One region of the Mesorhizobium sp. WSM3868 genome, then DNA from elsewhere that is predicted to be linked to it. Evidence: predicted binding sites of a transcription regulator. Region 1 holds the regulator's gene; each other region holds the start of a gene.
The links. The regulator PhoB, encoded in region 1, activates phosphate uptake and scavenging genes when phosphate is short. The targets are predictions, from matches to a motif close to TGTCATNNANCTGTCAT.
Positions count from the first base shown of each region.

Region 2: a site for PhoB is predicted at 3,922-3,938, ahead of CK221_RS03965 (PhoX family phosphatase). Genes of this name have one in related genera too.
Region 3: a site for PhoB is predicted at 1,514-1,530, ahead of CK221_RS20375 (esterase-like activity of phytase family protein). Genes of this name have one in related genera too.
Region 4: a site for PhoB is predicted at 1,547-1,563, ahead of phnF (phosphonate metabolism transcriptional regulator PhnF). Genes of this name have one in related genera too.

Region 1 covers NZ_NSGB01000007.1:249,018-254,515, forward strand. Annotated here, with positions in the region: gene pstA (phosphate ABC transporter permease PstA) at 1-109, shown strand, start outside; gene pstB (phosphate ABC transporter ATP-binding protein PstB) at 106-909, shown strand; gene phoU (phosphate signaling complex protein PhoU) at 930-1,634, shown strand; gene phoB (phosphate regulon transcriptional regulator PhoB) at 1,654-2,343, shown strand; gene CK221_RS14415 (YciI family protein) at 2,478-2,783, opposite strand; gene CK221_RS14420 (LysR family transcriptional regulator) at 2,826-3,770, shown strand; gene CK221_RS14425 (ROK family transcriptional regulator) at 3,863-5,107, opposite strand; gene xylF (D-xylose ABC transporter substrate-binding protein) at 5,456-5,498, shown strand, end outside.
Region 2 covers NZ_NSGB01000002.1:149,906-155,403, reverse strand. Annotated here, with positions in the region: gene CK221_RS03980 (phosphatidylglycerol lysyltransferase domain-containing protein) at 1-384, opposite strand, end outside; gene CK221_RS03975 (MarR family transcriptional regulator) at 619-1,125, shown strand; gene CK221_RS03970 (GNAT family N-acetyltransferase) at 1,122-1,802, shown strand; gene CK221_RS03965 (PhoX family phosphatase) at 1,864-3,858, opposite strand; gene CK221_RS03960 (hypothetical protein) at 4,208-4,546, shown strand; gene CK221_RS03955 (phosphatase PAP2 family protein) at 4,564-5,265, shown strand; gene CK221_RS03950 (helix-turn-helix transcriptional regulator) at 5,360-5,498, shown strand, end outside.
Region 3 covers NZ_NSGB01000013.1:63,326-68,823, forward strand. Annotated here, with positions in the region: gene CK221_RS20365 (Gfo/Idh/MocA family oxidoreductase) at 1-123, opposite strand, end outside; gene CK221_RS20370 (LacI family DNA-binding transcriptional regulator) at 321-1,346, shown strand; gene CK221_RS20375 (esterase-like activity of phytase family protein) at 1,591-3,072, shown strand; gene CK221_RS20380 (MFS transporter) at 3,311-4,519, opposite strand; gene CK221_RS20385 (TMEM175 family protein) at 4,660-5,061, shown strand; gene CK221_RS20390 (hypothetical protein) at 5,217-5,498, opposite strand.
Region 4 covers NZ_NSGB01000028.1:8,965-14,462, reverse strand. Annotated here, with positions in the region: gene CK221_RS28285 (carbon-phosphorus lyase complex subunit PhnI) at 1-390, opposite strand, end outside; gene phnH (phosphonate C-P lyase system protein PhnH) at 392-1,003, opposite strand; gene phnG (phosphonate C-P lyase system protein PhnG) at 1,003-1,464, opposite strand; gene phnF (phosphonate metabolism transcriptional regulator PhnF) at 1,595-2,338, shown strand; gene CK221_RS28265 (zinc-binding alcohol dehydrogenase family protein) at 2,405-3,421, opposite strand; gene CK221_RS28260 (ABC transporter permease) at 3,492-4,457, opposite strand; gene CK221_RS28255 (sugar ABC transporter ATP-binding protein) at 4,454-5,498, opposite strand, start outside.

The DNA of each region.
Region 1 (5,498 bases):
TGAGGAATGGCAGCAACTGGCCTGGACGGGCGCACTGATAATCACCCTGACGGTTCTCGGGCTGAGCATCTTCGCCCGCAGCCTTACCGGACGCAGAGAGGACAGATGAAACCGATGTTGTCCACCGACCTGAACGTAGCCGAGACGACCGCCGAGAAGGCCAAGATCGAAGTCAAGAACCTCAACTTCTACTATGGCCAGTCGAAGGCGCTGAAGGACATCAACCTGTCGCTGCCCGAGCGCAGCGTCACCGCCTTCATCGGACCTTCGGGCTGCGGAAAGTCGACGCTGCTGCGCGTGCTCAACCGCATCTACGAGCTCTACCCGAAGCAGAGCGCCGAAGGCCAGGTGCTGCTCGACGGCAAGAACATCCTCGACCGCTCGCAGGACCTCAACCTGCTCAGGACCAAGATTGGCATGGTGTTCCAGAAGCCGACGCCGTTCCCGATGTCGATCTACGAGAACATCGCCTTCGGCGTCAGGTTGTATGAAAAGATCAGCAAGGCCGAGATGGACAATCGCGTCGAACAGGCGCTGAAGCGCGCCGCGCTGTGGAACGAGGTCAAGGACAAGCTCAACGCCAGTGGCCAGAGCCTTTCGGGCGGCCAGCAGCAGCGGCTCTGCATCGCGCGCACCGTGGCGGTGAAGCCGGAGGTCATCCTGCTCGACGAGCCGGCATCGGCGCTCGATCCGCTGTCGACCGCCAAGATCGAGGAGCTGATCGACGAGCTGCAGGCCGACTACACGATCGTGATCGTCACCCACAACATGCAGCAGGCGGCGCGCGTCTCGCGGCAGACGGCGTTCATGTATCTCGGCGAGCTGATCGAATTCGACCGGACCGAAAAGATTTTCACCTCGCCCCGCGAGAAGCGCACGCAGGACTACATCACCGGCCGCTTCGGCTGAGTTCATACGAGGACATAACTATGGCCCATACGGTCGCTTCCTTCGACGAGGATCTGAGGCAGATCAGCCAGCTCATCCGCGACATGGGCGATCTTGCCGGCTCGATGGTCGGCGCGTCGACCAAGGCTCTGCTGAATTCCGACAACGCGCTGGCGCAGCGCGTGGTCTCCGACGATGCCATCATGGACGCGCGCCAACGCGAGCTCGACGATCGCGCCATCACGCTGATCGCCAAACGCCAGCCGATGGCCGACGACCTGCGCAGCGTCGTTGGCGCCATCCGGATGGCCGGCGATCTCGAGCGCATCGGCGACCTTGCCAAGAACATCGCTAAGCGCGTCGGCTCGGTCGGCATCAGCGCCGCGCCGCGCGACCTTTCGCACTCCATCGATTCGATGGCGCAGCTGGTGCTGATCCAAGTGCAGGGCGTGATCGAGGAATACACGGCCGGCGACGCCACGGCGCTCGCCAAGCTCCGCAACGACGACGAGCGCATCGACGTCAAATACACCTCCGTCTTCCGCGAGCTCCTGACCTACATGATGGAGGATCCGCGCAACATCACGGCTTGCACGCATCTGTTGTTCTGCGCCAAGAATCTGGAGCGCATAGGCGACCACGTCACCAACATCGCCGAGAACGCCTACTATGTGCTGACCGGCACGCAATTGCCCGCGAATCGTCCTAAGCAGGACGAGACGGCGATGTCGGCGCCGGCGGCCTGACAGCGAAGGTGCCTGCTATATGATCGCGCCACGCATCATGGTGGTGGAGGACGAGGAGCCGCTGGGGGTGCTGCTCCGCTACAACCTCGAATCCGAGGGCTATCAGGTCGAGGTGGTGACCCGCGGCGACGAGGCCGAGATCCGCCTGCAGGAGAATGTGCCCGACCTGCTCGTGCTCGACTGGATGGTGCCGGCGGTTTCCGGCATCGAGCTCTGCCGCCGGCTCAGGATGCGACCCGAGACCGAACGCCTGCCGATCATCATGCTGACCGCGCGCGGCGAGGAAAGCGACAGGGTGCGCGGCCTCTCGACCGGCGCCGACGACTATCTGGTCAAGCCGTTCTCGACGCCGGAATTCATGGCCAGGGTCAAGGCGCTGCTGCGCCGCGCCAAGCCGGAGGTGCTGTCCAGCGTGCTCAAGGTCGGCGATATCGTGCTCGATCGCGAATCGCATCGCGTCTATCGCAAGAAGAGCGAGATCCGGCTCGGCCCGACCGAGTTCCGACTGCTCGAATTTATGATGCGGCATCCCGGCCGGGTGTTCTCGCGCAGCCAGCTGCTCGACAATGTCTGGGGCGAGACGATCTATATCGACGAGCGCACCGTGGACGTGCATGTCGGCCGCCTGCGCAAGGCGGTCAACAACGGCCGCATGCCCGATGTGATCCGCACCATTCGCGGGGCGGGCTACGCGATCAGGGAAGACTAGAGACCCTTCCGCCCGATGAGGCGGGACCAAGCTTGCGCGCGACAACGCACCGGAAGAGAGCGAAACTCTCCCTCGGAACTGGCCCACCCCCGAGCAGCGGGAGGGATCTGGGTTCAAGCTCAAGAGGCTCCATGTTATCCTTTCGCTCCGACGCGCATGCCGTCGGCAAAGACCTGGCGCCAGGCAAGCACACGCACGGAAAGACGCAGGCCGGTCGGCCAGAACGGATCTTCTCGCACCAGATTTTCGACCTGTTCGTGATCAGCGGCCTCCACCAGCCATAGGCCTCCGGCTGGCGCGCCGTCGGCACGTCGCAGCGGTCCTGCCGCCCTGATGGCCGAGGCATTGCGACCGAGAAATTCGATCGCCGGCATGTATTGTCGGCGAACATCTTCGGCGCGGCTGACCTCATCTTCAAGCAGAACGGCGAAAAGCGTCATTGACTCTCTCCTGCATTGATGCGGGATCTTACAGCAGTAGTATTGCCGCTTCACACCGAACTATTGCCGACCTATGCTGCAAAAATGCAGGCGTTGGATTGGAACGACCTTCGATATGTCCTCGCTGTCGCGCGTGGAGGTTCACGCGCCGCGGCCGCCCGGCAGTTGGGTGTTGATCCGACGACCGTCGCCCGTCGCTTGCGGGTGGCCGAGATAGCTCTTGGTGTGCGCCTGTTCGAGCGCGGCGCTGACGGCGACATGTGCTTGACCGAAGCCGGGGAGGTGGCGGTGAAGCGCGCCGAGGCCGTTGAGGCAGAGATCGGCGGCTTGAAAGCAGCAACGGAAGGAGTGGACGCCGCCGCGAGCGGAACAGTGCGCGTGACGGCCGTGCCCATCCTGATCAACAGGATCCTGGTGCCCGCAGCGGCTGAATTGACCGCGCGACATCCGCGGCTGCGCGTTGAGCTGATCGCGGAGTCGCGTGATTTGAGCCTCAGCCGGCGCGAAGCGGACATCGCCATTCGGCTGGCAAGACCCGGCGACGAAACCGGCAACAGGGTGCTTTCGAGACGCATCGGGACATTGAGTTACGCGGCCTATGCGGGAACCGACGTTCAGGTCGAAATCGCCAAGCTTCCCTGGGTAGCGTACGAAGACGGAATGGCGCACCTGCCCCAAGCCCGATGGATCGCTAAAATGGCCGAGAAGGACGGCGGCCTCTCAGCGGTGGCCGTCAACGATGCCGAAGCCATTCTTCAAGCCGTTCAGGCCGGGTGTGGCCGCTCTCTGCTGCCGTGTATCGTAGCAGATCATGTATTGGGCATTAGGCGCGTCAGCTTCGATGAAGCTGCATTTCCGGAGCGAGAGATCTGGTTGCTTACTCATCCTGATTTGCGCCACCTCGCTCGCGTGGCTGTGGTCATTGCCTGGATAGAGACCTCGATCCAGAAGCTGGAAGCCGCGTGCCTGCTGGCGAACGAACGGTGACTGGTCGCAAAAATCCGATTGTCGGGGCAGTTTCGCGCCGGGTCGCGACACGAAACGGGTCAAATTTTAGGATATGCGCTCAGTCCAGGCATTTAGGCCACGCTCTTGCTGACAGCGCCCGCTCTTGCCTGCACGCCCGGGGCGAAAATCTCCTGGTCGACGAAGGTCAGCGCGCGCACGGCGCAGCCTTCGCGGATCAACGGCAATTCGTTCGGCTCGGTATCGAAGGAGATCGAGTTTGAATGCTGGCCTCCGGCGGTCTGGCCGATCGCCTCGCGCAGCGCCGGCTCGATCAGGTCGAAGGCGGCGGCGCTGACGCCGACCATGGCGACCGGCGCTGGGTCGATCAGCGCGAACAGGCTGCCAAGGCCGAAGCCCAGCGCCTCCCCGGCCCGGCGATAGGCCTCGCGCTCCGGGCCATCCGTCTCGCGCGCCTTGGCGGCGAGCGCCCGCATGTCGGCGTCGCCGACATCGACCGGCTCGGCGTCCTCGCTCATCTTCATGGCGCTGCGCCAGATGGCGTAGTTGCCGGCATAGGCCTCGACGCAGCCGCGGCGTCCGCAACGGCAAAGCGCGCCGCCCGGACGATGGATCATGTGGCCGAACTCGCCGCCGGAAGAATGCGTGCCGGTGAACAGCTCGCCCTTCAGCACCAGGCCCATGCCGATGCCGTGCGAGAGCAGGATGGCGATGAAATTGTCGCGATAGCGGTCGGGATCGCGCCACTGCAGCGCCACCGCCATCATGTTGCAGTCGTTTTCCATGGTGGCCGGAATGCCGAATTCCTTTTCCAGGATGTCGGCGAAGGGAATATCGGTCAGCGGCGTGATCGGCGACCATAGCATGGCGCGGGCATGGGAATCGGTGATGCCCTGGATGCCCATGGCGATGCGGGCGACGCTGCCGACGTCGAGGTCCGGATCGTCCAGCCGGCGCCGCACGATCGCCAAGCATTCGCCGATCAGCTCGTCGCGCGGCATGGTGAGCGTATCGAGGCGGCGCTGCTCCTCGGCGATGACCTGGCCCGCATAATCGATAACGGCGACCGAGAGGAAATTGAGCGACAGCACCACCGTTACCACCGCTGCCGCCTCAGGCTTGAGCGCGAGGCCCACCTGTGGCCGGCCGCGCTTCAGAGACGCGGTCTCGCTCGGCTTGCTCTCGGCCAGGATGCCTTCCTGGATCAGGTCGGAAGAGATCGCCGAAATGGTCGAATGGCTGAGCCCGGTGGTCGCGGCGATTTCCGTGCGCGACGGCTGGCCGGCCCGGCGCACGGCCGAGAGCACCATGGCGCGGTTGCGCCGGCGCAGATCGTCGTGGCGGATTCCGACCGACATTTTTTCTCCTCCCAGTCAGCGCGGCCTCTCGATCATGCACAGGACCCGGCGACGCGCCAGATCGATTCACCCGGACGCCGGCACCCGAACCGTCCCGGTTTTTACAAGTTTCGGTGGACGCGGGCTGCGCCTCCTCCGAACTGTTCCCCGATAGTGGCAGAAGCGGTCGGCACTGTCATTATTTATTGCGGGTCTCGAAAAAAAGTACGCGGCACCTCAAAAACCGTCAGAATTGCAGTTGACAGCGCCTTTGCCTTGGATCAGTATTTTTTCGAGGCTCGAAAAAAAGCCTCTGCATGGTCTTCGGGCCAATCTGGGTCGCGCCGCGAGGGGCGCTGGGAGGATATCATGAAGAGATTCGCAGCCGCCATTCTGGCGGGCGTCGCCATGT
Region 2 (5,498 bases), on a different contig from region 1:
CAGCTGCAGCCTTGTGTCGACGCCCAGCCGATTGATCTGATAGCCGAGCCCGGCCAGCACCTTTGCCGTGGCGGCGCTTATCTGAACGAACCAGGGGCCGCCGGCGGCCTCGACGAAGCGCTTGATGTAGCCCGGCCGGTCCGGCGGATCGACGACCGGATCGCCCAGCGCGAAATGGTGCTTCATCTTGGTGCCGAATGCGATGTAGCCATCGCCTTCGCTGAAGTAGGACAGCTTCTGCTGCACGGCGGTGGAATAGGCGAGCGAGAAGTCGCCATGGCGCCGCACCAGCTCCAGGCGCTCGAGATGCGTCAGCTCGCGCCGCGGCACCTTGGGCGCCGCGCCGTCAAGAAACCTGTCGATATGGATGCGCAGGGATGGCATCAAGCGTCCGCATGCCGATGAAGAAAGACCCGAAGCCCACGGGCCTCGAATCAGTCGCCTTGGCGCGACGGATCGGTCATGTCGCGCCAGCGCCATATAGGATGCTATCGGCGGCGAATGAAGAGGGAATGTCTACCGGCCAAAGCCGGCGCTCCGGCTGCATCGTGAAACCATATTGCCAATTTCCATGCAATGTTATATATCATGTTATCTTTTTGTTCCGGCAGTTCGACGATGGAAGATGTTCTGAGGTCCCTCGGCTTTCTCTGCCTCGGCAGCAGGCTGAAGCGCATTGGCGAGCAGTTGCAGGCCGACACGCAGCGCGTGCTCGATCGCCTGGATGTGCGGATCCAGTCGAGTCAGTATCCGCTGCTCGCCGCGCTCGACAGGCTGGGGCCGCTGCCGGTCGGCGAACTGGCGCAGTCGCTCGGCATCGCGCAGCCAGGCGTGACGCGGGCCGTGTCGCTGCTCACCGAGCTCGGCCTGGTCGAAGTCACACCATCGGATGACGACCAGCGGCGCCGGATCGTTTCCCTCTCAGCGGACGGCCAGCGGCTGGTCGACGCCGCGAAGCACGACGTCTGGCCGCGCATCGAGGGCGCGGTCGCGGAATTGTGCGCGGACCTCTCCGGGCCGCTGCTTGGCCAGCTCGCCGCCATCGAGGATCGACTGGCGGCGACCCCGCTCGACCGCCGGGCGGACAAGGCCAAGACAGTCGCACCCAAGGCCGTCGCACAATGAAACATGTTCTCGACCGTCCGATCTGGAGCGCATTGGCGACGCGCCATCAGGCCTTTGCGGAAGGCGATACCCTTGCCAGGCGGTACCGGCCTTCGATCGTTCCCTTCGCCGCCACCGTTGCGGACGATGCGGAAAGCCTACAAGCCCTGGGCAAGCTGCTCCCGCCGCTTGAAAGCGCCATCCTGGTTCAGACGGACCCGATCGCCCTGCCTTCGGAACTTGCCGCGGTTTCGACCGCGTCCTTGGTGCAGATGGTTGCCGAGCAGCCGGTTGAAGCCGCCTCCGACGAGCGCGTGCAGCGACTGACGCCGGACGATGCGGCCGAGATGCTCGCTCTGGCATCGCTCACCAAGCCCGGCCCGTTCACGCTCGAGGCCTTGAGCCTCGGCGAGTTCTGGGGCGTGAAGATCGACGGCAGGCTCGCGGCGATGGCCGGCGAGCGCATGAAGCAGCCCGGCTACTCCGAGCTCAGCGGCGTGTGCACGCATCCGGATTTCCGCGGCGGCGGCCTTGCCAAGCTGCTGTCGCTGTTCGTGGCGAACCGGATCATGGCGCGGGGCGAGGTTCCATACCTGCACGCCTACGCCAGCAATGCTCCGGCCGTCGGCCTTTACGAGGCCATCGGCTTCCGGTTGAGAACCACCCTGAACATGGCCGTGGTCCGAGGCGTGGAGTAATCGCAAGGTGAGGAGGGTCGCGGATCATCGCAACCCTCCCCCTGCTTAAGCGAGTCGCCAATCAGACCGCGATCTTGCCGCCGCCCTGCTTGGTGATGGCAACGACCGCCGGACGCACCGGCATGTCCGGCTTGAAGTCCGGCCACCGGGTCGATGGATCCTCGTAATAGGAGGGGCGGCCGAAAGCTTCCCAGTCCTCGCCGCCGTCGCCCGGATGCTGGACGGCGACGAAGGCGGTCTGGTCGTCCGGCGCGAATAGCGGGCCGCACATCTCGGCGCCGATCGGCACGCGGAAGAACAGCTTTGAAGTCGCCCGCGCCGTGCCCTCGGTGTCGACCGCCCACAGGCCGTCGGTACGGCCGGTGGCCTTCGGGCCCTGGCCGTCGGTCGCGACCCAGAGGCGGCCGGCCGAGTCGACGGCACAGTTGTCCGGCATGCCGAACCAGCCATTGGCGGTGGTGGCGGTCGAGAAGGTGGCGCCGACGTCGGCCACCGAGGGATCGCCGCATTTCAGGAGCACTTCCCACTTGCCCTTCATGGCGGCGAAGTCGCCGCCATCCTCGACGATCTCGATGATGTGGCCGAAGGCGTTCGCCGCGCGCGGATTGGCGGCGTCGACCTGGTCGGCCTTGCGCTTCGAATTGTTGGTCAGCATGACATAGACCTTGCCGTTGCCGGCATTGGGCTGAATGTCTTCCGGCCGGTCCATCTTGGTGGCGCCGAGCAGGTCGGCGGCGCGACGCGTCTCGATCAGAACGTCGGCCTGGCTGGCGAAACCGTTTTCCGCCGTCAGCGGACCTTCGCCGAACACGATCGGCATCCATTCGACCGAGCCGTCCTCGGCGAATTTGGCGACATGCAGCGTGCCCTCGTCGAGCAGGTTCATGTTGGCGGCGCGGTCGTTCGGATTGAACGTGCCTTTGGTGACGAATTTGTAGACATAGTCGAAGCGCTCGTCGTCGCCGAGATAGAAGACGACGCGGCCATCCTTGGTGACGATCGATTCGGCGCCTTCATGCTTGAAGCGACCCATGGCGGTTCGCTTCCTCGGCACCGAATTCGGGTCGTTGACGTCGACCTCGACGACCCAGCCGAAGCGGTTGGGCTCGTTCGGTTCCTTGGCGAGGTTGAAGCGATCGTAATGCGCGCCCCATTCATAGGCGCCCTCCGGAATGCCGAGACGCTTGTAGTTGGCGGCCTCCTTGTGGCCTTCCGGCAGCTCGCCCGAGAAATAGCCGTGGATGTTCTCCTCGGCCATCACATAGGTGCCCCAAGGCGTGACGCCGCCGGCGCAGTTGTTGAGGGTGCCGAAGACTTTGGTGCCGGACGGGTCGGCATTGGTCTTGACGCGATCATGGCCGGCTACCGGACCGGACAGCGCCATTTCGGTGGTGGACATGATGCGGCGGTTGAGCTTGCCGTCACGCACCGCCTGCCATTTGCCGCCCTCCTTGCGGATCTCGACGATGCTGCCGCCGTGCGCCGCCATTTCGACATCGACCTGCTCCTTGCTGAGCGGCGCCACCTCGGCGGCCTTCTTGCCGTCCTTGTCGACGATCTTGACGATGCCGGGGAACATCAGATGCGGGTTGGTGTATTCGTGGTTGACGACCAGCAGGCCATGCTCGGCCGAGCCTTCGATCGGGATATAACCGATATAGTCGTTGTTGTAGCCGAACTGTCTTGCCTGGGCTTCGGCCGATTGTTTTGCCGGGTCGAATTCCGGCGAATCGGTAAAGAGCGGGTCGCCCCAGCGCAAGAGCACGTCGGCATCGTAGCCGGGCGCGACGTGGTGCTTGTCGTCGATGCCGGCCTCGAGTTCGTCGAATTTGAAGGCCGAGGCCTCGGCGGCGCGCGCCTCGTCTGCCGCGACGAGCGCCAGCGGGCTCACGGTAGCGGCGATGGCCGAGACAGCCAGCGAGCCCTTGAGGAAGTCGCGGCGCGAGAAACGCGCGGCGATGATCTCGCCCAGCGTGCGGTTGTCGGTAGGATTGACGGGCGGGCCGTCATTCTCCTCGAGCTGGCTGGTACGGAAGCGGATCTCAGGTTGGGTCATGGGCTGTCCTCTGGCTCTTGAGGTGGCTGGAACGTGTAACCGGTCGATCCCTATAGGCGGCCGATCACATTTTCGTGACATCAGCCCCATTAAGCAACGCCAATTTGCCGGCTGATGACTGTTCGCCCACGCATTGGCCCCACACGAGGCCCACAACACACGGCGGGCAGACTCCCGAGCGCGCTCGGCGCAAGGACGCCAACCATGGCTGCGGGGCTTGCCTTGCGAGATTCCGCCTTCGATCCCGTCGCAGCGTAGCTTGCCCGACTCCATCAGCTTGACGGCTTCGCGCGCTTCGGAAACAAAAGCGGCGAGCGGCGCGGCGAAGGCCGCTTCGGGAGGGATGAAGGTGAGTCTCTGGGGACTGGCGCAGCTTGGCGTTTCGACTGTGATTTTCCTGCTGGCCGCGATGGCGGCCAAACAATGGGGATTGGCGCCGAGTCTCGGCAAGATCGTGCTGACGCTGGTGCTCTATTCCGCCGGCAATCTGATCATGCTCAGGCTGATCCGCGAATTCGGCATGTCGGTGTCGTTCAGCCTGTCGGCAGTGATCCAGCTGGTCTCAGTCAATGTCGTGGCGCTGGTCTTCTTTGGAGAGCGCCTCAACACTTTCCAAGCGACAGGCGTCGTGCTGGCGATCGCCGCCGTCGCGCTGATCACGCTCGGACCCTATATGCAGCGGCTGTAGTTGGACAAGGCCCCCGCATGAAATCGACCGCCAAGGCGCTGCTCAACAGAATAGAGTTCCCGGTGCTTGCGGCCGGGCTGGCCATCGCCTGCGGGCTATGGGGCCTGGTGGAACTCATGGGCGTGGCGCGCGCCACGACTCCGCATGCGTTGGACACGGAAATCCTGCTCGCCTTCCGCCATGCCGGGCAGCCGGACAGCCCGATCGGTCCGCTTTGGCTGCAAGGCGCGGTGCGCGATATCACCGCGCTCGGCAGCACCAGCGTGCTGGTGCTGATCACGACTGCGGTGATCGTCTATTTTCTGCTGATGCATCGACCGGCGACCGCACTGTTCGTGTTCGTTTCGGTGGCGGGCGGCCAGGCAGCGTCCAGCCTGCTCAAGTTCGAGGTCGACCGGCCCCGCCCCGATCTCGTCTCGCACCTCGTCAACGAGACCTCGCTCTCCTTTCCGAGCGGCCATGCGATGCTGTCGGCGGTGACCTATCTCACGCTGGGCTCGCTCGCCGCGCGCTTCCTACCGAACCGCAGGACGAAGATCTTCGTGCTCGGCCTCGCCGTGCTCACCACGGTGCTGGTCGGAACCAGCCGCGTCTATCTCGGCGTGCATTGGCCGTCCGACGTGCTTGCCGGCTGGTGCGCCGGCTTTGCCTGGGCCATGTTGTGCTGGCTTGCAGCGCGCCTGCTGCAGCGGCGCAAAGTGGTGGCGGACAGCGAATGAGTGCTCATGTTCAAACTGTTTGTTATGATGCTTGAAACATCATGATATTTGGATTATCCATTGATACTGCAGGCTCAGACAGGGGTTCTGGCCGATGATCACTGCCGCGCAGATGCGCGCCGCGAGGGCGTTGGCCGGTATCGACCAGAAAACGCTCGCCGAGCGCGCCGGGGTTTCGCTTCCGACCATCCAACGCATGGAAGCGAGTGAAGGTGTCGTCAGAGGCGTGGTCG
Region 3 (5,498 bases), on a different contig from region 1:
CCCCTGAGCCCGGTCGGCATCGAGATCGACAAGGCCGGCAATGGCAAGCCCGTCGATCTGCCTCGCGGCATCGAGCCAGTGCCTGCTCATGGCTCCGCATCCGACCAGGACGATCTTCATCATCCAGCGCTCCTCCTCCGCTCGGCCCCTCCAGGCCGAGTGTCACGGCATTTCCGGCATCACCGTAAACGTTTTTCCGTAAACGTTTACGAGAACACACCCGATGGCGTAGAATGTCAATCACCTGCTCGCGAAAATCGACATCCGCTGCTTGGCCTGAACGCCGGCCGGTGCTAGCGAAGTCAGGGGGAGAACCTGCCTTGGCGTCCAGCATCCACGATCTCGCGCGTCACCTGAACATTTCGATCGGCACCGTGTCGCGCGCGCTGAACGGCCGCGCCGACGTCAATGCGGAGACGCGCCAGCGGGTGCTCGAGGCGGCCAGGAAGCTGAACTATTCGCCCAACCAGTCGGGCCGCAGCCTGCGCCAGGGCGCCACCCGCTCGATCGCCTTCATGCTGCAACCGCATCCCGGCGACCAGCAATATGGCGAGCCGTTCTTCATTCCATTCCTGACCGGCCTGCAGGCGCGGCTCGCCGAGCATGACCTGGATCTGATGGTCGTCATGGGCGAGCCCGGCCAATATCAGCAGGAGAGGCTGCGCCGCGTGGTTGAGACGCGCCGGGCCGACGCGGTCGTGTTGGCCAATACACGGCGGGAAGACGATCGGATCGACTATCTGAGCAAGGCCGGCTTTCCCTTCGCCACGCTTGGCCGAAGTCAATCCGGCGGCGACACCTATCCTTCGCTCGATATCGATTTCGAGAGGGCGGGTGATGAAGCCGTCGACCGGCTGGTCGCGCGCGGCCACCGCCGCATAGCTGCCATCCGCCCTTCGCTTGATCTCAACTTCGGCTACCTGTTCCTCGACGGCTACCGCAAGGCTCTGAAGCGGCACGGCATCGAAGTCGACCCCGGCCTGATCGCCGACGGCTTCATCAACGAGACCGGCGGCTACCAGGTGACGCCGCGTGTCATGCTCTCCAAGGACCGGCCGACAGCCATCATCTTCAACAATGACGCGATGGCGCTCGGCGGCTGCAAGGCACTGGCCGAGATGGGCATCAGGCCCGGCCACGACATCGCGGTGATCGTCATCGTCGACACGCCGCTCTGCCGCTATTTCTCGCCGACGCTGACCGCCTTCCGTCCGGCGCTGGAGCCGATGGGCCGGCGGCTGGCCGAGATGCTGCTGGCGTCACTCCCGGCCCATGCCGGTCCGGAGGGGCCACGCACGATCCGCGAAGTCTGGCCGCTGGAGCTCGTCGCGCGAGAGAGCGATTGAGCGCCCTCTCCTTCTCCCCTTGCGGGAGAAGGTGTCGCCGAAGGCGACGGATGAGGGGAGCTCCAGGGAAAGCCAACGTCTCGCTCCGCTGGAACACCCTCATCCGTCTCGGCGCTGCGCGCCGATCCACCTTCTCCCACAAGGGGAGAAGGCAAGTACCCCCCTCCTGTCACGCAAGTATCATGTTCGCGTCCTAGACCCGATGTGACGCCATTCCGGCTCTGCTCGTCACATGGGGGACATCATGAAGCACCTCAACCGAACCGTCGCGCTTGGCGCGGCACTCGCCCTGTTCACCGTGCTGAGCCCTGCGCTCGCCGAGGGTGTTGGCTATGTCAACAAAGGGCTAGTCGGCGTTGGCCGCATCCCCGCCAGCCAGAAGGACAAGTTCGGCGAGACCTTTGGTTCGGGCTCCGGCATGGCGATCGACGCCAAGAGCTGGGCGCGTGACGGCGCCGGCTACAAAGGCTCGCTCTGGCTGCTGCCGGACCGCGGCTACAACGTCGCCGGCACCACCGACTACCGGCCCCGCTTGAACACAATTGCAATCGAGCTGACCCCGACCGCCCCGGGCGCGGCGCCCGCCGCCGGCCAGGAACAGTCGGGCGTCAAGGCAACGCTCGCCGACACCATGCTTCTGACCGACGACAAGGGCGCCGACGCCACCGGCCTCGACCCGCTCAACGGCGTGCGCCCCGCTGCCGGCGACATGCCGATCCTGCCGCAGGCCGGCAACGGCAAGCTTTCGCTCGACGACGAGGCGATCGTGCGCCTGCCCGACGGCACCATGTTCATTTCCGACGAATATGGCCCCAACATCTATCGCTTTTCGGCCGACGGCCGCCTGATCTCGGCGACGCAGCCGCCGGCGGCCCTGGTGCCGATGCGCCATGGCAAGCCGAACTTCGCTTCCGACAATCCTGGCCCGGGTGCCGCCGAGCCGGATCCCAAGGATCCCGAGACCGGCCGCCAGAACAATCAGGGCCTCGAAGGCATGTCGATGACGCCGGACGGCAAGTTCCTGATCGCCGTGCTGCAGTCGGCGCCGCGCCAGGATGGCGGCGATTCCGGGTCGACCCGCCGGAATGCCCGCGCGCTGGTCTATGACGGCTCCGACCTTGCCCACCTCAAGCTGGCGCACGAATATGTGGTGCCGCTGCCGGTGTTCAAGGACGCCAAGGGCAAGACCAAGGTGGCCGCGCAGAGCGAGATCGTGGCGCTGTCCGACAAGAGCTTTCTGATGCTGGCACGCGACAGCGGCAACGGCCAGGGGCTGAAGGACGCCGAGTCGGTCTACCGCAAGATCGAGGTCGTAGACCTTTCCGCCGCTACCGATATCGCCAACGGCCCGTTCGACGCCGCCGACAAGCCGGTTGCGCCGAAAGGCGTGCTCGATCCGTCGGTGACGCCGGCCAAGCTCACCTCGTTCATCGACATCAACGACAAGGGCGAACTCGGCCGTTTCGGCCTGCACAACGGCGCGCCGAACGACAGGAACAACCTCTCGGAGAAGTGGGAGGCGATGTCGCTGGTGAGCGTGCTGGACCCGAAGCTGCCCGACGACTATTTCCTGTTCGTCGCGAACGACAACGACTTTCTGACCCAGGACGGCTTCCAGGTCGGCGCCCCGTACAAGGCCGAGGATGGCGCCGATGTCGACACCACCTTCCTGGTCTATCAGGTTACCCTGCCCGGCCTGTCGGGGAACAGTCTCGCCGCAAACTAGTTGCGAAGGCATCTGGCCCAGCCCCAACGGATGCAGAAGCATCAGGCTGCGATACCATCGCGGGCCTGATGCATCTTCGGTGCCCGCCATGGACGACAACAAGCCCGCTCGCCGGGGACCGGCGACCTGACAAGCGGCCCCATCTCCGAGGACCCTCCGGCCGCAGGCGAGCCGCTGGACACCGGGTTCGGCGTGCCGCGCCGGCGCGCCAATCTCGTCGAGACACCGAACGGGTGAACTATCGCGCGTATCTGGCGCCGAACCCGAGCGCCACCAGCGAGAAGATGGTGATCATGCCGGCGAAGGCCAGGCTTGCCACCGTCGCGCTCGTCCAACCCGACAGCACGCCGATGCCGATGACCGGCAGCGCATTGCCGCAGAAGCAGCAGATGAAGAAGGCCGAGACCACTTCGGCGCGTCGGTCGCCCGGCGCGATCTGGTTCACCACCTGCAGGCCACCGCGATAGCCGAGTGCCGCCGCCACGCCGCAAAAGCCTGTGGCAACGATCATCATCGTCATGGAGGCGAAGGCCTGCGCCGCGACGATCAGCGCCACGGTCGGGACCATCAGAACTAGCGCGGCGAGCATCGTGAAGCGACTGGACAGGCGCGCTGTCGCCAGGATCGCCGCCGCTGCCACGATCGACAGTTCGAAGAACAGCCCGCCGGCCTCGGAGTGGTTGGTCGCATGGAGCTGCTGTGCCAGAATGCTTGGCGCGAGCGCGGCGTAGAAACCGACCAGCGCCATGGCGCCGAAGCCGGTCACCGCCGGCGCCACGAATTGCGCGCGGATTTTGTCGGGGACCGAAAGCCGCGGCTGCATTGAGACGTCGGAGAGTCGTCCGGGCCTGGAGACTGTTTCCTGAGTGCGCCAGATCAGCAGCGTGATCAGCGCAAGCAGGACCAGATAAACGGCAAATGTCAGCCTGAGCGGCCAAGGCGCGTATTGGGCGAGCAATCCCGACATCAGTGCGCCGACCCCGAGACCGACGAAATTGGTGCTGGTAGCGATGACAGCCGCGCGTGACTTGTCCTCCCCTTCGATCAGCTCAGCGAGCCAAGCGGTGCCGGTTCCCGCGCCGATCCCGATGCCGAGCCCGCTGAGGATACGGGCGATGTCGAGCCACATCAGGTTTTCAGCCAAGAGGAAAAACAGCGCGCTGACCACGGCCACGCCCATCGCCGCCATGGCTGCCGGACGGCGACCGATGACATCCGACAATCGGCCGAAAAACAGAAGTGCGGCCAAATTGCCGACCACATAGACGGCATAGACCAATGTCAGGGTGATCTGCGAGAACCCGAAGGCTTGTTTATAGATGACATAGAGTGGCGTCAGAGCCGTGCTGCCGGCAAACAGTGCAGCTATCATAGCGGCAACCGCGGCTCTTGCGACACCGCCGCCAAGTTCGTTGTCGCGCTTCATGGTTTGAGTGTAGCCGGCCATCGCGACCTCCGCTTGGTTGCAAGCCCAACGTCCGCGCAATTGCGGCTGTTCCGAATGCCGAACGCTCTCCTGACAGTTATGGCAGTATGGTCTCGCGCGAAATCCTCCCGTAACGTTCGTTAAACGAGGAGGGAAGAACCATGGGCAAGGGCCGGGTCGAAGCCTTCACCGATGGCGTTGTCGCTATCATCATCACGATCATGGTGCTGGAGCTTAAAGTGCCGCATGGCGAGGACCTTGCCGCGCTGGCGCCGCTTTGGCCGATCTTCTTCTGCTACGTCTTGTCCTTCATCAATGTCGGCATTTACTGGAACAATCTGCACAACATGTTCCATACCGTGCAGCGTGTCGACGGCCGGGTGCTGTGGGCCAACCTCAACCTCCTGTTCTGGCTGTCGCTGATGCCGGTGACGACCGCCTTCATGGGCGAGAACCACTTCGCCCCGGTGCCGGTCGCCGTCTACGGCATCGACCTCGCGCTTTGCGCCGTTGCCTATACCATCCTGGTCTTCAAGCTTCTTCGCCAGAGCCGTGGGCCATGACCGCAAGGGTAACATTTCGCTGGCGTTCTACATTGCCGCCATTCTGCTGACCTCGTTCAGCCAGTGGATCAGCGTGGCGATCTACGTCCTGGTGGCAATTATCTGGTTCACTCCGGACAGGCGGTTCGAGCGTCTCGTGGAAAGATAGCGGGTTCTTACTGCCGCATCGCTTTCAGTTTTTCTGCCGCCGAGGCGGCAAGGTCGGCATAGCGCTCTTCCAGCCGCTCTGCGGCCTTGATGACGGGAAAGTCATGGCCGAACTTCTCCAGCGCCAAGCGCAGCTTTTCCGCGAAGTCCGCCTGTTGCTCCAGTGCCGAAAACAGGGTCTTGACCTGCGCCTCGCTGATATCGGGGTTGGCGAGCATCTTCGGCACATCCCGGCCCATCTGTTCGCCGGTGGCGGTCTGCTCCTTCAGGATTCCGATCCAATCGGTCAA
Region 4 (5,498 bases), on a different contig from region 1:
ATCGAGCAGGCGGTGGGTGTAGTCGAAGGTCGGGCCGAGCACTTGGCCGCCGGGCAGATCCTTGTAGGTGGCCGACACGCGCCGCTCGAGCTGCATGGCGCCGGTGTCGACCGGGTTGGTGTAGCCGAAGCGCGGCAGCGTGGTGCGGTAGGCGCGCAGCAGGAAGATCGCCTCGATCAAGTCGCCGCGTGCCTGAACGACGGCCAAAGCTGCAAGCTTGCGGTCGTAGAGCGAGCCTTCGCTCATCACCCGGTCGACGCCGAGCGCCAGCTGCTCGACGATCTGGTCGAGGCGCAGCGCCGGCACCGAGCGGTCGCCGCGCCGGCGATCGGCAAGCAGGCGATGGGCGTTGGCAATGGCGGCTTCGCCGCCTTTCACCGCGACATACATGTCATGCCTCCATCGTTTTGATGCGGGTGGTGCGCGGAAGGCAGGCGAGCTTGCCAGGCGCCGCCAGGATGATGTCGACGCCGCGCGGGAAGCGCTGGTTGTTCTGTTTCCATTGCTCGACGAAATGGCGCGGCATGCCGGTCGGCGCGATCGTCGCGGTCTTCTCGATGCCGGGGCCTTCGAGGAGCAGCGACGGGCCGGAGACGAGATCGTCGGTGAGCAGGATCAGCGTCGTCGAGCGGTCGGGATATTCCTGCGTGCCTTGCGAAAAGCCGTCGAGCGCCGCCATCCCCGCCGGGTTGGCTATCAAAGCGAAATGCGCGTCGGCCGGCGTGTTTGCGAGGGGCGCGCCGGTGTGGAAGCCGAGCCACGCCTTGACCGTAGCTTCCGCCTGCAGCCACGGATCGAGCCAGATCGGCGTGTCGTTGTCGCAGAGCGAAAGCGCCACCGCGCCGACGGTCGCCGACAGCGGCGCCGGCGGCTGGGCGAGCGGCGGCAGCGCCTGCACGCTGCCGGGGCGCGCCATCGCGTCCATGATGGCGCGGAACGCGGTCTGCGCATTGAAGACCGGATCGGCGAAGCCGCCCTCGATCGATTGCGCGGCGATCTCCATCAGTCCTCTCCGCGCACCATGGTGAAGAAATCCACTTTCGTGGCCGCCGTCTCGACGCGCCGCTTCTCGCGCGCCGCATCGAGCGCCGCGCGCAACGGCGCGACCAGCTTCGACTCGATGGTCTCGCGATAGGCCGGGTCCTGCCAGAGCGCGTCGGCGATTGCGGCGAGCCTGGCTTTGCCCTTGTCGCGGCCGAGCGCGTAGGAATGGCCGACCTGTCCGGAGGGCACCCGCACGGTGGCGCGTGTCGCGGTCGCCTCGCCGACATTGAACGGCGCGCCGCCGCCGCCGATCCGCCCGCGCACCGTCACCAAGCCGGTCTCCGGGCCGCGCAGCAGCTCGGCCTCGGAGGGCAGGCCGGAGCCGTTCCACAGCCGCGCGATCTCGTCGGCTGGCGCGTGCGCCAGCGTCGCCATGATGCCTTTCCTCTCGGCCTGCTCGCGCGCTTCCTGTCCTCGCATCGCTCCAACTCCTTTGCACAATATGATTTGTCTATTGATATAGACAACTATACAAATTATACTTACCTCCTACCGAGAGTCGATGACGGGCGCATGACAGACGGGGGAAAAGTGATCGGGGGCAAAATTGATCGAGCGGGCGAGCAGTATCGAAAGGCGCAACGGCGTGTCGCTCTGGCGGCAGATCGCCGACAAGATATTGCAGGGGATCGCCAGCGGCGATTTCACCGAGAATGCGGCGCTGCCGCCTGAGGTGGCGCTGGCCGAACGCTATGGCGTCAACCGCCACACGGTGCGCAGCGCGATTGCCGCGCTGGTGCAGGAAGGCGTGCTCAAGGCCGAGCAGGGGCGCGGCACCTTCGTCTTGTCGCGCAAGCGCCTGTCCTATCCGATCGGCGCGCGCACCCGCTTCTCGAGCGGCCTGCAGGGACAGACGACCGAGCGGCACATCGCTCTGCTGTCCTCATCGACCGAGCCGGCCAGCCGCCGCATTGCCGAGGCGCTGAGCATTGCCAGGGGATCGAGCGTGATCCGACTGGAGACGCGCGGCGAAGCCGACGGACATCCGGTGTCACGGGCGACGACCTGGTTCGATGCCAAGCGCTTCGCCGGCATCGAGACCGCGATGGCCGAGACGGGATCGATCACCGCCTCGCTCAAGCGTTTCGGCATCAACGACTATCTGAGGCACTCGACGGTGCTGTCGGCGCGCCGCGCCGATGCGGACGATCTTGTCGATCTCGACCTGCAGCCGGGCGCCATCGTGCTGGTCACGATCGCCATCAATGTCACGCTGGACGGCCAGCCGATCCAGTTCGCGGAGTCGCGGTTCCCGGCCGAGCGAGTGGAGCTGAAGTTGTCGGCCGGCGATTAGCCTTCGACATCCGTCATCAAGGGCGACAACCCCTGAGGTCGTCATCCACGGGCGGGTCGGGCCTCCCTATCCGACCTCGATAACCGCTTTGATCAACCCGGATTTTTCGTGCGCCCAGCGCGCTAGATCGCGCGGCGTATCGGCAAGGGTCGTGCGGTGGGTGACGAGTTTCTCCAGCGGCACGGCGCCGTTGCGGATCGAGGCGGCGACATGGTCGAAGTCTGCTCTGAGCGCATTGCGGCTGCCGACCAGCGTCATCTCGCGCTTGTGAAACTCGGGATCGGAGAAGGTGATGTCGTCCTTGACGACGCTGACCAGCACCAGCGCTCCGCCATGCGCGACATGGGTGAAGGCGGACTGCACCGACGGCGTGTTGCCCGTGGCGTCGAACACAAGGTCGAAGCCTTCGCCGCCGGACGCCTGCCGCACCAGATCGGCTGCCTGTGCTTTCGAGCCGTCGAGTGCGGTAAAGCCGAGCTCGCTTTCGGCGAAACCGAGCCGTTCGGTGCTCATGTCGAGCAGGCTGACATCGAGGCCGGCGATGCGGGCGAACAGTGCCGTGCCAAGGCCGATCGGACCGGCGCCGATGACCAGCGTGCGCTGGCCGGGCGCACTCAGCGAGCGCCGCACGGCGTGTGCGCCGATGGCCAGGAATTCGACGGCGGCGGCATCGGCCAGCGACAGGCCATTTGCCGGATAAAGGTTCTGCGCCGGCACCAGGATCTCGTCGCACATGGCGCCGTCGCGATGGACGCCAAGCACCTCGATCTGCACGCAGCAGTTCGGCTTGCCGTGCCGGCAGGCAACGCATTTGCCGCAGGCGAGATAGGGGTTGATGAACACCGGCTCGCCGATGGCAAGCTCGACGTCTTCGCCTCGCTCGACGACGGTGCCCGAGACCTCGTGGCCCATGATGCGCGGATAGACGAGGAACGGGTGCTTGCCTTCGAAGATGTGATAGTCGGTGCCGCAGATGCCGACATGGCTGACTGCGATCCGCGCCCAGCCGGGCGGCGGCGCGCCAGGTTCGGCGCGGTCTTCGAGAACAAGGTCGCCAGGCGAGCGGCAGACGACGGCTTTCATGCGCTGATCCAGTGTTAGAAGGGGGCGTCGGCCCCGCTCGATCGGGGCCGGCGCGTCATTTCAGGAACGATTATTTGCCGCGACGGCGCAAGCCGTCGAAGTAGACGATGACGATGATCAGCAGGCCGGTGATGACGCGCTGCCAGAAGGTGTTGACGTTGAGCAGGTTGGCGCCGTTGTTGATCGTCGAAAGAATGAAGGACCCGATCAGCGGTCCATGCACCGAGCCGATGGCGCCGAACAGCGAGGTGCCGCCGATCACCGACGAGGCGATGGCCTGCAGCTCATAAGTGTCGCCCTGGGTCGGGTTGCCGATGCCGATGCGCGAGGCAAGCAGCACACCCACGAAAGCCGCGAGCAGGCCGGACAGGATATAGGCCATGAAGATGGTGCGCGGCACGTTCACGCCGGAAAGGCGCGCGGCCTCCGCATTGGAGCCGACCGAGAACAAATAGCGGCCCCAGCGCGTGTGGTGCAGGAACACATAAGACGGTATGGCGACCAGGATCACCATCCAGAACAGATAGGGGATGCCGAGCAGCGAGCCGCGTGAGAAGGCCTGGAACGGGTCGCTGTTGATCGAGATCGAATTGCCGTTGGTCATCAAGAGGCCGATGCCGCGCAGCGACGTCATCGTGGCCAGGGTGATGATGAAGGGCGGCAGGCCCATCTTGACGATGCCGAAGCCGTGGAACAGGCCAATGGCGACGCCGGCGAGCAAGGTAATGAGCACAGCCGCCCAGATCGGCCAGCCGGCATTGATCAGAAGCGCTACGATGACGGTGGTGAAGCCGACCACGGCACCGACCGAGAGGTCGATGCCGCCGGTGATGATAACGAAGGTCTGGCCGACCGCGAGGATGGCGATCAGCGAACCCTGACGCAAAAGATTGGTGATGTTGAGCGTCGTGGCGAAGGAGGGTGTGGCGACCGCCAGCACGATCCACATCAAAAGCAACAAGCCGAGCAGCGTCAGCCCGAACAGGGCGTTGTAATTGCGCTTCGGCTTTTCGGCGGGGATCGCCTCGGTGCTCATTTTTGTCCTCCCCTCATTTCTTGTTTCTCGGCCAGCGCTTGGCCCAAAATGTCCTCATGGCTGGCGGTGCGGAAGCCATGCGTGGCGACCAGCTTGCCGCGGCGGAACACATGCAGCGTGTCGGCGAGCTCGTAGACTTCCGGCAGGTAGGACGAGATCAGGATGATGCCGGCGCCCTTGGACAGAAGCGTCGAGAACAGCCGGTAAATCTCGGCCTTGGTACCGACATCGACGCCGACCGTCGGCTCGTCGAAGATGAACAGCTTGGCGCCATGCGCCAGCCATTTGCCGATGACGATCTTCTGCTGGTTGCCGCCCGACAGGCTGGAGGCCAGCGCGTGGCGGGTCGGCGTCTTGATCCTGAGATCGGCTATCTGGCGATCGGCCTCGGCCTTCTCGCGCGAGCCTGAGATCAGAAGATTGCTCGAGATGCGCTTGTAGATCGGCAGGTTGAGATTCGTGCCGACCGGCAGGTTGAGGCAGAGGCCTTGGTCGCGGCGGCTTTCAGGGGCGAGGGCCATGCCGAGCCTTATCGCGTCATGCTCGGAGTTGACTTGCACCTCCTTGCCTTGCCACAGGATCTGACCGGCCGACTTCCTGTGGCGGCCGTAAAGCGTGGTGACGAACTCGCTGCGGCCGGCTCCGATCAAGCCGTAAAGTCCGACGATCTCGCCCGCGCGGACAGTCACCGAGACGTTCTCGAAACCCTTGCCGGAGAGATTCCGCGTCTCGACGATCGTCGCGCCCGGCGTGAAATGCTCCTTGTGGTAGATCTGCTCGATCGAGCGGTTGATCATCAGCTTGACCAGTTCCGGCTCGCTGGTCTCGGCTATGTTGCGCGTGCCGACGAGCGTGCCGTCGCGCAGCACCGAAACGCGATCGGCAAGCTCGAACACCTCCTCCATGCGGTGGCTGATATAGATGATGGTGACGCCTTCGCCCTTTAGCCGGCGGATCAGCTTGAACAACTGGTCGGCCTCCTTGCGGGTCAAGTAGGCGGTCGGCTCGTCGAAGATGAGGAACTTTGTGCCGCGTACCGTG